DNA from 2 places in the Streptomyces sp. NPDC050315 genome. Region 2 is predicted to be linked to the other one. Evidence: riboswitches for the same ligand, from Rfam matches in the RefSeq annotation. Region 2 holds a riboswitch; the other holds the start of a gene.

Region 1 (5,781 bases), on a different contig from region 2:
GAGGCCCTTGGCGGTGTGGAGCGTCATCAGCGTGATGACGCCCGTGCCCTCCTCGTCCTCGTCGGGGATCTGGTCGGAGTCGGCGACCAGGGCGACCTGCTCCAGGAAGTCGGAGAGGGTGCCCGGATTGTCCTCGTCGCGGTCCTGCTCGAATTCGAGGGCGACCGCCGCCAGTTCCTGGAGGTTCTCGATGCGGGTCTCGTCCTGCGGGTCCGTGGATGCCTGGAGCTCGGCCAGATAGCCCGTACGCTCCAGGACCGCTTCCAGGACGGTCGCGGGACCGGCGCCGGACTCGGCGATGGTCCGCAGCTCCTCCATGAGCGTGTTGAAGCGCTTGACGGCGTTCGCGGAGCGCGCCGCCATGCCGTACGCCTCGTCGACGCGGCGCAGCGCCTGCGGGAAGGTGATCTTCTCGCGCAGCGCGAGCGCTTCGATCATGGCTTCGGCGCGGTCGCCGATGCCGCGCTTCGGCACGTTCATGATCCGGCGGAGCGGGACGGCGTCCTCCGGGTTGGCCAGCACGCGCAGGTACGCGAGGACGTCCCGGACCTCCTTGCGCTCATAGAAGCGCACGCCGCCGACGACCTTGTACTGCAGCCCGACCCGGATGAAGACTTCCTCGAAGACACGGGACTGGGCGTTCGTGCGGTAGAAGATCGCGACGTCGCCGGCCTTGGTCTCGCCCGCGTCCGTCAGCCGGTCGATCTCGTCGGCGACGAACTGCGCCTCGTCGTGCTCGGTGTCGGCGACATAGCCGATGATCTTCGGGCCCGTGCCGGCGTCCGTCCAGAGGTTCTTCGGGCGGCGGTTCTCGTTGCGCTCGATGACGGCGTTGGCGGCCGAGAGGATCGTCTGCGTGGAGCGGTAGTTCTGCTCCAGCAGGATCGTGGTGGCGTCCGGATAGTCCTCCTCGAACTGGAGGATGTTACGGATCGTGGCGCCGCGGAAGGCGTAGATCGACTGGTCGGCGTCGCCCACGACGCACAGCTCGGCGGCGGGCACCTCGGGCGTCCCGGGGCCGACCAGCTCGCGCACGAGGGTGTACTGGGCGTGGTTGGTGTCCTGGTACTCGTCGACCAGCACGTGCCGGAAGCGGCGGCGGTAGTGGTCCGCGACGTCCGGGAACGCCTGGAGCAGATTCACCGTCGTCATGATGATGTCGTCGAAGTCCAGGGCGTTGGCCTCGCGCAGCCGCGCCTGGTACATCGTGTACGCCTCGGCCAGCGTCTTCTCGAAGCCGTCCGCGGCCGTCCCGGCGAAGGTCTCCTCGTCGATGAGCTCGTTCTTGAGGTTGGAGACCTTGGCGCTGAAGGACTTGGGCGGGAAGCGCTTGGGGTCCAGGTCCAGATCGCGGCAGACCAGGGCCATCAGGCGCTTGGAGTCGGCGGCGTCGTAGATCGAGAACGACGACGTGAAGCCCAGCTTCTTGGACTCGCGGCGCAGGATGCGCACGCAGGCGCTGTGGAAGGTCGACACCCACATGGCGTTGGCGCGCGGGCCCACCAGGTCCTCGACGCGCTCCTTCATCTCGCCCGCGGCCTTGTTCGTGAACGTGATCGCGAGGATCTGGCCGGGGTGGACGCCGCGCGCGCCGAGCAGATGCGCGATGCGGTGCGTGAGGACACGGGTCTTGCCGGAGCCGGCGCCGGCGACGATGAGCAGCGCGCCGCCGCTGTGCACCACGGCGGCCTTCTGCTGGTCGTTCAGCCCCTCCAGCAGGGCGGCCGGGTCCACCGCGGGGCGGGCGGCGCCGTCGCGGTAGTACGGCTCCCGCTCCACGGGCGCGCCGAACTCGCCCCCGAAGAGGTCGGCCGGGCCCGCCTCCGGTGCCGGACGGGGATCGTCGTCCTCGGGAGGGGGCGGCTCCTCGTCGTGAGGCTCGGGAGGTCCGAGGTCCGCCAGGAAGCTGTCGTCAAAGAGGCTGCTCATCGCCCACCGAGTCTAGGCCGCCCCACCGACAACGCGGTCCCGGCCGCGGAATTCCGGGGAATCGCGGGGATACAGCGGGGATGCGGGGGCGCGGAGGATACGGCACAACGCGGGCGGTCACGGGCGGAGAACACCACCGGACAGCCCGTGATCGGAAGTGGTCCCGCATCGGACCGGACACGGCGAGATCACGGAAATGTATCGGGCATATCGAACATCAGCCTTCACAGGAGTCACACGAGTTGGTTACCGTGCCGACCGGGCAGCCCGCCCCACCGCCCGGCGAAAGCGCCGGCACGGGCCGCCCCGCCGAGTCCGTACCGCCGCACCCAGGGCGGCCGGAGCCGGGGACCCACACGCACCACCGGGGTGAATCGGGCCGCACGGAGCGATCCGTACGGACCGTAGGGCACCTTCCGTAGTACGCCGCAGCGACAGCGATGCGGCACCCGCCCGAACCCGACAGCTAACCCGGTAGGCGGTCCACGGAAGGAGTCGCCGGCCTTGGCGTCTCATCGCAAGCCGCGCACCCGCATTCTCGCCGTGCCCGCGCACCGCCGTACGGCGGCCGGGCTCACCACCGCGGCGCTCGCCTCCGTCACGCTGCTCACCCAGAGCGCGGACGCGGCCCCCGGAAACCCCAAGCCCTCCATAGAAGAGGTCAAGAAGAAGGTCGACGGCCTGTACCGGCAGGCCGAGGTCGCCACCCAGAAGTACAACGCCGCCAAGGAGCGCGCCGGCACGCAGCGCGAGAAGGTGGACGAGCTGCGGGACGCCGCGGCCCGGCGGACCGAGAAGATGAACGAGGCCCGGCGCGAGCTGGGCACCTTCGCCTCCGCGCAGTACCGCTCCGGCGGGCTGAGCCCGACCGCCCAGCTGATGCTGGCCCGGGACCCGCAGCAGTTCGTGGACCGCAACCACCTCATGGAGCGGCTCACCGGCCGCCAGCAGGAGGCGGTCGCCGACTACCAGGACCAGCAGGCGCAGGCCGGGCGCCAGCGGGCGCAGGCGATCCGGAGCCTGGAGGAGCTGCAGAAGTCCCAGGAGTCGCTGAAGACGTCCAAGCAGGACGTCCAGGACAAGCTGACCGAGGCCCGGCAGCTGCTGTCCCGGCTGACCGCCCAGGAGAAGGAACGGCTGGCGGAGCTGGAGCGCAAGAAGAAGGCCGAGGCGCAGCGCAAGGCGGAGGAGCTGGCGCGGGAGCAGGCCGAGCGCGAGCGGCGGGAGCAGCAGGACGGCGGGTCGGACACCGGGACCGGCTCGGGCTCCGACGCCGGGACGCCCGACGTGCCCGATGGTACGTACGCGACCAAGGCGGAGAAGGCGATCGCCTTCGCCCGCGCGCAGATCGGAAAGCCGTACGTATGGGGCGCGACCGGCCCCACGTCGTACGACTGCTCGGGGCTCACCCAGGCGGCCTGGAAGGCGGCGGGCGTCTCGCTGCCGCGGACGACCTGGGACCAGGTGAAGGTCGGCACGCGGGTCGCGACGGGCGATCTGCAACCCGGTGACCTGGTCTTCTTCTACGACGACATCAGCCACGTCGGGATGTACATCGGCGACGGCAAGATGATCCACGCGCCGAAGCCGGGCACGAACGTACGCGTGGAGTCGATCTACTACATGCCGATCTACGGGAGCGTACGACCGGCCTGACGCGACCGGACGTGAGTCGGACCCGGCCCTGTCGGGCCGGGTCCGACTCACGTCCAGAGGAGCGCGAGGAAGATGTTGACGACCGTGAGCAGGCCGACGAGCCCGAAGAGCGGCTTCTCCACCTTCTCCTCGTCGCGCTTCACGTAGACCAGCCCGAGGATCACGATCAGGACGGCGAGCTTGACGCCGATCTTGATGTTGTTGACCGAGTAGTCCTGCATCTGGTTCAGGCCGACCAGGATGACGCCGGTCACCAGCATCGTGATCGCGCCGTGCAGCATCGCGGGCACGAAGCGGGCGGTGCCCGCGCCCATCGCCTTCATCTGCGTGAGGAAGCCGCCGAGCAGCGAGGCGATGCCGATGATGTGCAGCGCGACGAACACATTGATCACTACGTCCATAGTGGTCGATCGTAGTCCCGCCTCCGTCGGTACCTGTCACCCGGTGGCCGGAAGCGAGCAATCCACGGCAGTGGAATGGACAAGTACCGGCAATGCCCCGCCTCATCGCCCCCGGGAGGTTTAGCGTCCTCGTCCAGGCGGTCGGCTCCCCATCGCCGTCGGATCCGCCCCGACGGCCGTCGACCGCCCCCGCCGAGGTACGGCGGCGGCCCGCTCCCCCTTGTCACGGGCCGCCGCCGTACCGAACCAGCCACGGACCTATCGGAAGCGCTCTGGTGCTTTGCTGTCGCGAGGGGAACGCGGGATAACTGGTGCCACACCAGTCACGAGAAACGATCCAGCGCTCAATCATTTCCGTCACGCGTCACGGAATTCGACCGTACGGTCGGAATTCCTAATGCAGCCGCGGTACATGGCCGCTCACCACGAAGTCCCGCAGCAGATCCATTGACCGTTTCGGCGCCTCGCGGAAGACGCCGTGCCCCGCCTTGGCCAATACGTGCAGCCGTACGTCCGTATGACTCAGCCGGTGCGCGAAGCGGCGGGCCGCCGAAGCGGTCGCCACCGGGTCGTGCTCGCCGGCCAATATCATCGTCCGGCACGCCACCTGGTCCAGCCCGCGCCAAGGGTCGAACTCCCGCGCCAGCACCATCCGGAAGTGGTCCAGCACTTCGTCGTTCCACCGCACCCGGCGCAGCCGGTTTCCGTCGGCCACGTCGTCCCCGCCCGGCTGCTGCGAGTACAGCGGCAGGCAGATCCGCTCCCACGCGTCGGTCATCTCGTCGCCCGTGTCCCCCGCCCAGTAGCGCAGCGCGACCTCCCGGGCCTCCGGACCTCCCAGCCGTTCGAACATCTCCAGCCGTTCGTACGTATCGCCGGGCATCACGCTGTCCAGCACCAGCCCCGCGAACCGGTCCGGGTGCCGGATGGCCGCCAGCAGCGCGACCCAGCCCCCGCTGGACGTACCGACGAGAACTGGCCGTTCGATCTCCAGCGCGTCGCAGAAGTCGATCGCGTCGTCCGCCCACCGCTCCCACGTCCACTGCAGCGGGCCGCTGCGCACGGAACGACCACTTCCGCGCTGGTCCAGATAGATGACCTGAGCGAAACCGGCCGCGGCGGAAAGCTCCGGTTTGAACAGGGTGTGATCCGCCCCCGGCCCCCCGTGGAGCAGCACGATCGTCGGCCGTTCGGCCATGTCCGGTCCGTCCGTCACCAGTTGGGCTCCCTCCACGTCGAAGTAGAGCCGAACACCATCACCGATATGTACCCGCACGGCCCTTGACCTCTCTCAAGTAGCCTGATTTTTGAAGGATTCGGGTGGCTTCGGCAGCGTTATGCAAGGGGGCCGAATTCCACCGTCACTATTGCGAAGCTCTCGCAATACGATCGTGTCCGTGGACACAATGACCGAGCACCACCGCGTGCCAGTGGCACGGCCGGAGGTCGTACGCGCCTGGGTGGACGGCTGGGTACGTTCGCGCGGCGCGGACGGCGCGGTCGCGGTACCGGGCGGCTTCCGGATAGCCGTCGGCCGCACGGACCAGGTCGCGCGGTACGTCCTGCCCGCGGCCGACCCCGCGGTGCTGCGCCGCCTGTCCGTCGCGCTCATCACGCCGGGCCTGTGGCTGAAGGTCTGCGCGCCCCGCTCGGCGGTTGAGCCGGCGCTGCCGGCGTCGTGGGACTTCCAGGCGCCGGAGTATCTGATGACCGCCCCACTGGGCCGTGCGGTGCGCACCGGGGTGCGCGATGGGGTGCCCGACGGGCTGCGGGACGGGCTGGTACCGGGGGCTGC
Region 2 (5,781 bases):
CCTCATACCAGTACTGGAGCAGGTCGTTGCCGGAGACGTCGGCGCGGTTGCCGGCCGACACGAAGGTGGAGACGCCGGCGATCGCGCCGTCTCCGGGGCCGCGCTCCTGGAGGGCGGCCAGCAGCCCGATGCCGATCGCGCCGGACTGGGTGAAGAGGCCGACCCTGCCCGCGCCGGGCAGCCGGGGCGAGAGGGAGGCGTTGAGGCGGACGGCGGGCGCGGTGTTGATCAGCCCGAAGGCGTTCGGGCCGACCAGCCGCATGCCGTACGAGCGGGCCTGGCGCAGCAGTGCGCGCTGCTTCTCGCGTCCTTCGGGGCCGGCCTCCGCGTAACCGGAGGTGAGGATGACCAGCCCCTGTACGCCGTGTTCGCCGCAGTCGCGCACGACATCGGGGACGTGCGCGGCGGGCACGGCGACGACGGCCAGGTCGACGGGGCCGGGGATGTCCCTGAGAGAGCGGTGGGCCGGCACGCCCTCCGGGTCCAGCGTGCTGCCGCCTTCGGGGAAGGCGTGGTTGACCGCATACGTGTGGCCGGTGAAGCCGGAGTCGAGGATGTTCCGGAGGGCGGCGCGGCCGACGCCTCCGGGGGCGCGCCCCGTACCGATGACGGCGATCGATCCGGGGGCGAGCAGCCGCTGTACGGAGCGGGCCTCGGCGCGGTGCTCGCGGCCGCGCATGACGGCCACGGACTGCTCGGTGGGTTCCAGGTCGAATTCGAGGCGGACGACGCCGTCTTCGAAGGTGCGCTTCTGGGTGTACCCGGCGTCCGTGAACACCTTGATCATCTTGGTGTTGGCGGGCAGCACCTCGGCGGCGAAGCGGCGGATGCCGCGCTCGCGGGCGACGGCCGCGGCGTGCTCCATGAGCGCGGAGGCGACGCCGCGGCCCTGGTGCGCGTCCTGTACGAGGAAGGCGATCTCGGCCTGGTCGGCGTCGGGGCCGGTGGCGGGCCGGCCGTCGGCGTTGATGCGGTCGTACCGGACGGTGGCGATCATCTCGCCGCCCACGAAGGCGGCGAGCCCCACTCGGTCCACGTAGTCGTGGTGGGTGAAGCGGTGCACGTCGCGGTCGGAGAGCCGGGGGTAGGGCGCGAAGAACCGGTAGTACTTCGACTCGTCGGAGACCTGCTCGTAGAAGGAGACCAGGCGCTGCGCGTCGTCCGGGGTGATGGGGCGGATCCGGGCGGTGCCGCCGTCGCGCAGCACCACGTCGGCTTCCCAGTGGGCGGGGTAGGCGGCGGCATCCGACGGCGTCTCCATGCGGACAGCGTACGACCGCGCGCGTATCCGGGGGCGGACCGAAGTGCCCGGAAGCGCCCTGGATGCGACCGTACGTACTCCGGAGCGGGACGGTGTGTGCGGCCTGGTCTCAGCATGCGTACAGCCTGGGCGTGACGCAGGCTTGGACTTCTAGGATCCGAGCCCTCACGGGGCTGGGCACACCGGACCACCGGTGCCCCCGTGAGAGACTGGTCTAGACAACTTTCCCTACTCGAAGGGCAACACCATGGCTGAGCGCCGCGTCAATGTCGGATGGGCCGAGGGTCTGCACGCCCGCCCCGCCTCGATCTTCGTCCGTGCGGCCACCGCTTCCGGCGTACCGGTCACGATCGCCAAGGCCGACGGCAACCCCGTCAACGCCGCCTCGATGCTCGCGGTCCTGGGCCTGGGCGCCCAGGGTGGCGAGGAGATCGTGCTGGCCTCGGACGCCGACGGCGCCGACGCCGCGCTGGACCGCCTGGCGAAGCTCGTCTCCGAGGGCCTCGAGGAGCTCCCGGAGACGGTCTGACCCTTCGGGCAGGCCGGCGGCCGCACACCGCCCGGTTCCGCCGTCACGGCCCCGCCACGGTGACCTCTTACGGGTCACGGGCGGGGCCGTTCGCATTGCGGCGGGGCGGGGAGCCGTCGAGTACGGGACGAAAAACGGGGAATTCCGCGCGTCGGCCGGACTGGGCGCAAAAGACATTCGGGCCCGGGTTAAAAAGAATTCGGGCACGGCGGAGCAGGGGTACGGAATTCCCCAGGAGTTGTATACGGCAGCGGTGTTAATTCCGTACGCGCGCCGTGTTTACGGACGGTTTCGCTTCCCTCACCGCGGGTGCGGGACGGCGCAGCCGGTGGGCGGGCAGCGCGTGCTCCACGTGCGCGGCGGTCAGTGCGCGGGCGCGCTCGGCGTCGCCGCGCGCCACGGCGTCCACGATCGCGCCGTGCTCCTGCCAGGACCGGTCCGCCTCGCCGGGCGACGGGTGGTCCAGGTCGATCGCGTACACCCAGTCGATCTTGCGGCGCACCTGAGTGAGCAGCGCCGTCATGCTCGCGCTGCCGGACGCCTGGGCGAGCGTCTCGTGGAACCAGCCGTCCAGTTGCCGCAGGTCGGCGGCGTTGCCGTGGCGGGCTCTCGCGCGGCCGAGGCGGACCAGGCCGCGCAGTACCTTCAGGTGGGCCGCCGAGCGGCGGGCCGCGGCGCGGGCGGCCCCGAGGGGCTCCAGGAGGAGGCGGATGTCCAGGAGGTCGGCGGCCTCCTGCTCGGTCGGCTCGGCGACGCACGCGCCCGCGTGCCGCCGCGTGGTGACGAAGCCCTCGGACTCCAGTGTGCGCAGCGCTTCTCTTACGGGGACGCGGGAGACGCCGTACCGGGACGCGAGCAGTTCCTCGATCAGCCGGGAGCCGGGCGGGAACGTTCCGGAGACGATGTCGTCGCGAATCGCCGTGCAGACCGCATGCGCCGAAATGTTCCCTCGCATCGTCGGTGCCTCCGCCGTAATCCGCTGGAAACGCCGTCCGGACGGCGCCTTTTCCGTGACTCTATGACACCTGACCGGCATTTCCGATGGCCGTCACGAATTCATGGATATTTTTTGGCCAAAGGGCGGGAGTTCCGGGGAGCCGGGGACGGGAGCGCATACGGAGACGCCGAAGCCCCGGCCGGGGGCCGGGGCTTCGGGTGGTACAGAGGCGCAGCGTTCCTGCGCTCCTCAGAGGCTCGGGGCCTCAGACGCTGACGCCGTGCGAGCGCAGGTAGGCGACCGGGTCGATGTCCGAACCGTAGTCCGGGCCGGTGCGCGCCTCGAAGTGCAGGTGCGGGCCGGTGGAGTTACCGGTGCTGCCGGACAGTCCGATCTGCTGGTTCGCGGAGACCTTCTGGCCGACCGAGACGCCGATGGACGACAGGTGGCCGTACTGGGTGTAGGTGCCGTCGTCCATCTTCAGGACGATGTTGTTGCCGTAGGCGCCGCCCCAACCGGCCTCGACGACGGTGCCCGCGCCGACGGCGTGGACAGCGGTGCCGGAGGCGGCGTGGAAGTCGATGCCGGAGTGGCTGCCGGAGGACCACAGGCCGCTGGACGCCTTGTACGGCGTGGAGACGTAGCTGCCGGCGATCGGCGCGACGAAGCCACTGGCGCTGAGGGTGGTGCGGGCGTCGGAGCGCGAGGCGCGCTCCTCCGTCGCCTTCTTCTTGGCGGCGGCCTTCTTCTCGGCGGCCTCGGCGGCGGCCTTGCGCTGGGCCTCCTGGGCCTGCTTCTTGGCGGCCTCGGCGCTCTTGACGGCGGCTTCCTCGACCTGCGCACGGGCGGCGGCGACCTCGGCGGCCTCCTCCTGCGCGTCGGCCTGGGCGACGATGTTGTCGGCGACCCGGTCACCGGTCTCGGCGATCGCGCGGGTCAGGCCGGTGTCGGTGGCGGCCGGGTCCTCGTTCGCGGCCAGCGCCGGGGAGGCGATGGAGACGACGACGCCGGTCGCGGCGGCTATGCCGGCGATGTTGCGGGTGGTCCGGGCAGCACGGCCGGGGCGGCGGTGCTTGCCGGTGGCACGGGTGAACGCCATGACCGGCGCACTCCTTTCCTTCCTTCTCGCCTACCGGGTTAGCTGACGGGTTCGGAGCAGGAAGGTCTCCTACGGCGGCCTCCGGGGAGGACGCCGATTCACCCCAAGGGGACATGTGGGTCCCCGGCTCCCCTGGCTCGCGCCGTACGGGGACTCGGCGATGACTGCCCGGCGGCCGCGGGCGCGGCGCACTTCTGACGAACAGCCGGACCGACGCTAAAGGGGACATCTCGCGATCAGCAAACAGAATCGGGAGTTTGTGCCGGACGCCACACGAGGTGGAGGCAACCGCCTACAGCATTCCGGACAAAAGCAAAGATCCCGGGCCGCTTTAGCGACCCGGGACCCTTTATGTCCTGCTATGTGAGCGGTGTTGGTGCGGTTCAAGTCAGCCTGTGACGGTACCGGTACGGCGCGTTCCGGCCCGGCCTTCCGCCGTATCGCGCAGGCCGATTCACCACCGCAACCGCCCCCGCCCGCTCCGCGTCAGCCCGTGACGACCGACACCTCGCCGATGCCCAGCTTCCGCACCGGCTCCGCGATCTGCGCGGCGTCGCCCACCAGGACCGTGACGAGCCGGTCCACCGGGAAGGCGCTGACCGCGGCGGCGGTCGCCTCGACCGTGCCGGTCTCGGCCATCCGCCGGTACAGCTCCGCCTGGAAGTCGTCGGGGAGGTGCTGCTCGACCTGGTCGGCCAGCGTCCCGGCGACGGCCGCGGCCGTCTCGTACTTCAGCGGCGCCACCCCGACCAGGTTCTGCACCGCCACGTCGCGCTCGGCGTCGGTCAGGCCCTCGGCGGCCAGCGTCCGCAGCACCTTCCAGAGGTCCTCCAGCGCCGGCCCCGTGGACTCCGTGTCGACCGAACCGCTTATGGCGAGCATCGCGGCGCCCGTGCCGTCCTCGGAGGAGCGCAGTACCTGCCCGAAGGCGCGCACCCCGTAGGTGTAGCCCTTCTCCTCGCGCAGCACCCGGTCCAGGCGGGAGGTGAGCGTGCCGCCCAGGCAGTACGTGCCGAGCACCTGGGCCGGCCAGACGCGGTCGTGCCGGTCGGCACCGATGCGGCCGATCAGCAGCTGCGTCTGGACGGCGCCGGGGCGGTCCACGATGACCACGCGGCCCCTGTCGTCGGCGGTGATGGGCGAGGCGGCCACCGGCTCGGCGGCGGAGCCGGTCCAGGCGCCGAGGGTGTCCTCCAGCGCCGCGTCGAGGTCCACCCCGGCGAAGTCGCCGACGACGACGGCGGTGGCCGTGGCGGGGCGTACATGCGCCTCGTAGAAGGCGCGGACCGCGGCGGCGTCGATGCGCGCCACCGTCTCCTCGGTGCCCTGGCGCGGCCGGGACATCCGGGAGGTGGCCGGGAACAGCTCCTTGGAGAGGGCCATCGCGGCGCGCCGGGCCGGGTTGGCCAGCTCGTGCGGGATCTCGTCCAGACGGTTGCGCACCAGGCGCTCGATCTCGCTGTCCGGGAAGGCCGGGGCGCGCAGGGCGTCGGCGAGCAGGCCGAGCGCCTTGACGAGGCGGGAGGCCGACACCTCCAGGGAGACGCGGATACCGGGGTGGTCCGCGTGCGCGTCCAGCGTGGCGCCGCAGCGCTCCAGCTCGGCGGCGAACTCCTCGGCGTCGTGCTTGTCGGTGCCCTCGGAGAACGCCCGCGCCATGATCGTGGCGACGCCGTCCAGGCCCTCGGGCTCGGAGTCCAGCGGCGCGACGATGTTGATCTCGACGGCGACCAGCTGCTGGCCCGGGCGGTCGGCGCGCAGCACCGTCAGGCCGTTGCCGAGCGCGCCGCGCACCGGGGCCGGGAACGCCCACGGCTTCGGCTGCCCGGCCTGCGGCTGCGGGTGGAAGGTCATGGTCGGGGTCACGGCGTCGGTCACTGGGCCGCCTCCTCGGTCTTCGTCTCGGTCTCGGTCTGGACGGCGGCAGCGGCGGCCTCCGGCTCCCCTGCGGCCGC

The links. A riboswitch is a leader RNA that binds a small molecule or an ion and turns the genes downstream of it on or off. The one in region 2 is predicted to bind cyclic di-AMP.
Positions count from the first base shown of each region.
Region 1: it holds a riboswitch for cyclic di-AMP, as region 2 does, so the genes downstream of both, AB0I82_RS29815 (NlpC/P60 family protein) here and AB0I82_RS31880 (M23 family metallopeptidase) in region 2, are expected to answer to the same signal.

Region 1 covers NZ_JBFAKN010000009.1:154,696-160,476, forward strand. Annotated here, with positions in the region: gene pcrA (DNA helicase PcrA) at 1-1,929, opposite strand, end outside; cyclic di-AMP (ydaO/yuaA leader) riboswitch at 2,241-2,426, shown strand; gene AB0I82_RS29815 (NlpC/P60 family protein) at 2,434-3,585, shown strand; gene AB0I82_RS29820 (hypothetical protein) at 3,633-3,986, opposite strand; gene AB0I82_RS29825 (alpha/beta hydrolase) at 4,381-5,202, opposite strand; gene AB0I82_RS29830 (GNAT family N-acetyltransferase) at 5,393-5,781, shown strand, end outside.
Region 2 covers NZ_JBFAKN010000010.1:213,617-219,397, forward strand. Annotated here, with positions in the region: gene AB0I82_RS31865 (GNAT family N-acetyltransferase) at 1-1,261, opposite strand, end outside; gene AB0I82_RS31870 (HPr family phosphocarrier protein) at 1,509-1,790, shown strand; gene AB0I82_RS31875 (GntR family transcriptional regulator) at 2,047-2,745, opposite strand; gene AB0I82_RS31880 (M23 family metallopeptidase) at 2,993-3,826, opposite strand; cyclic di-AMP (ydaO/yuaA leader) riboswitch at 3,839-3,996, opposite strand; gene AB0I82_RS31885 (pitrilysin family protein) at 4,313-5,680, opposite strand; gene AB0I82_RS31890 (pitrilysin family protein) at 5,701-5,781, opposite strand, start outside.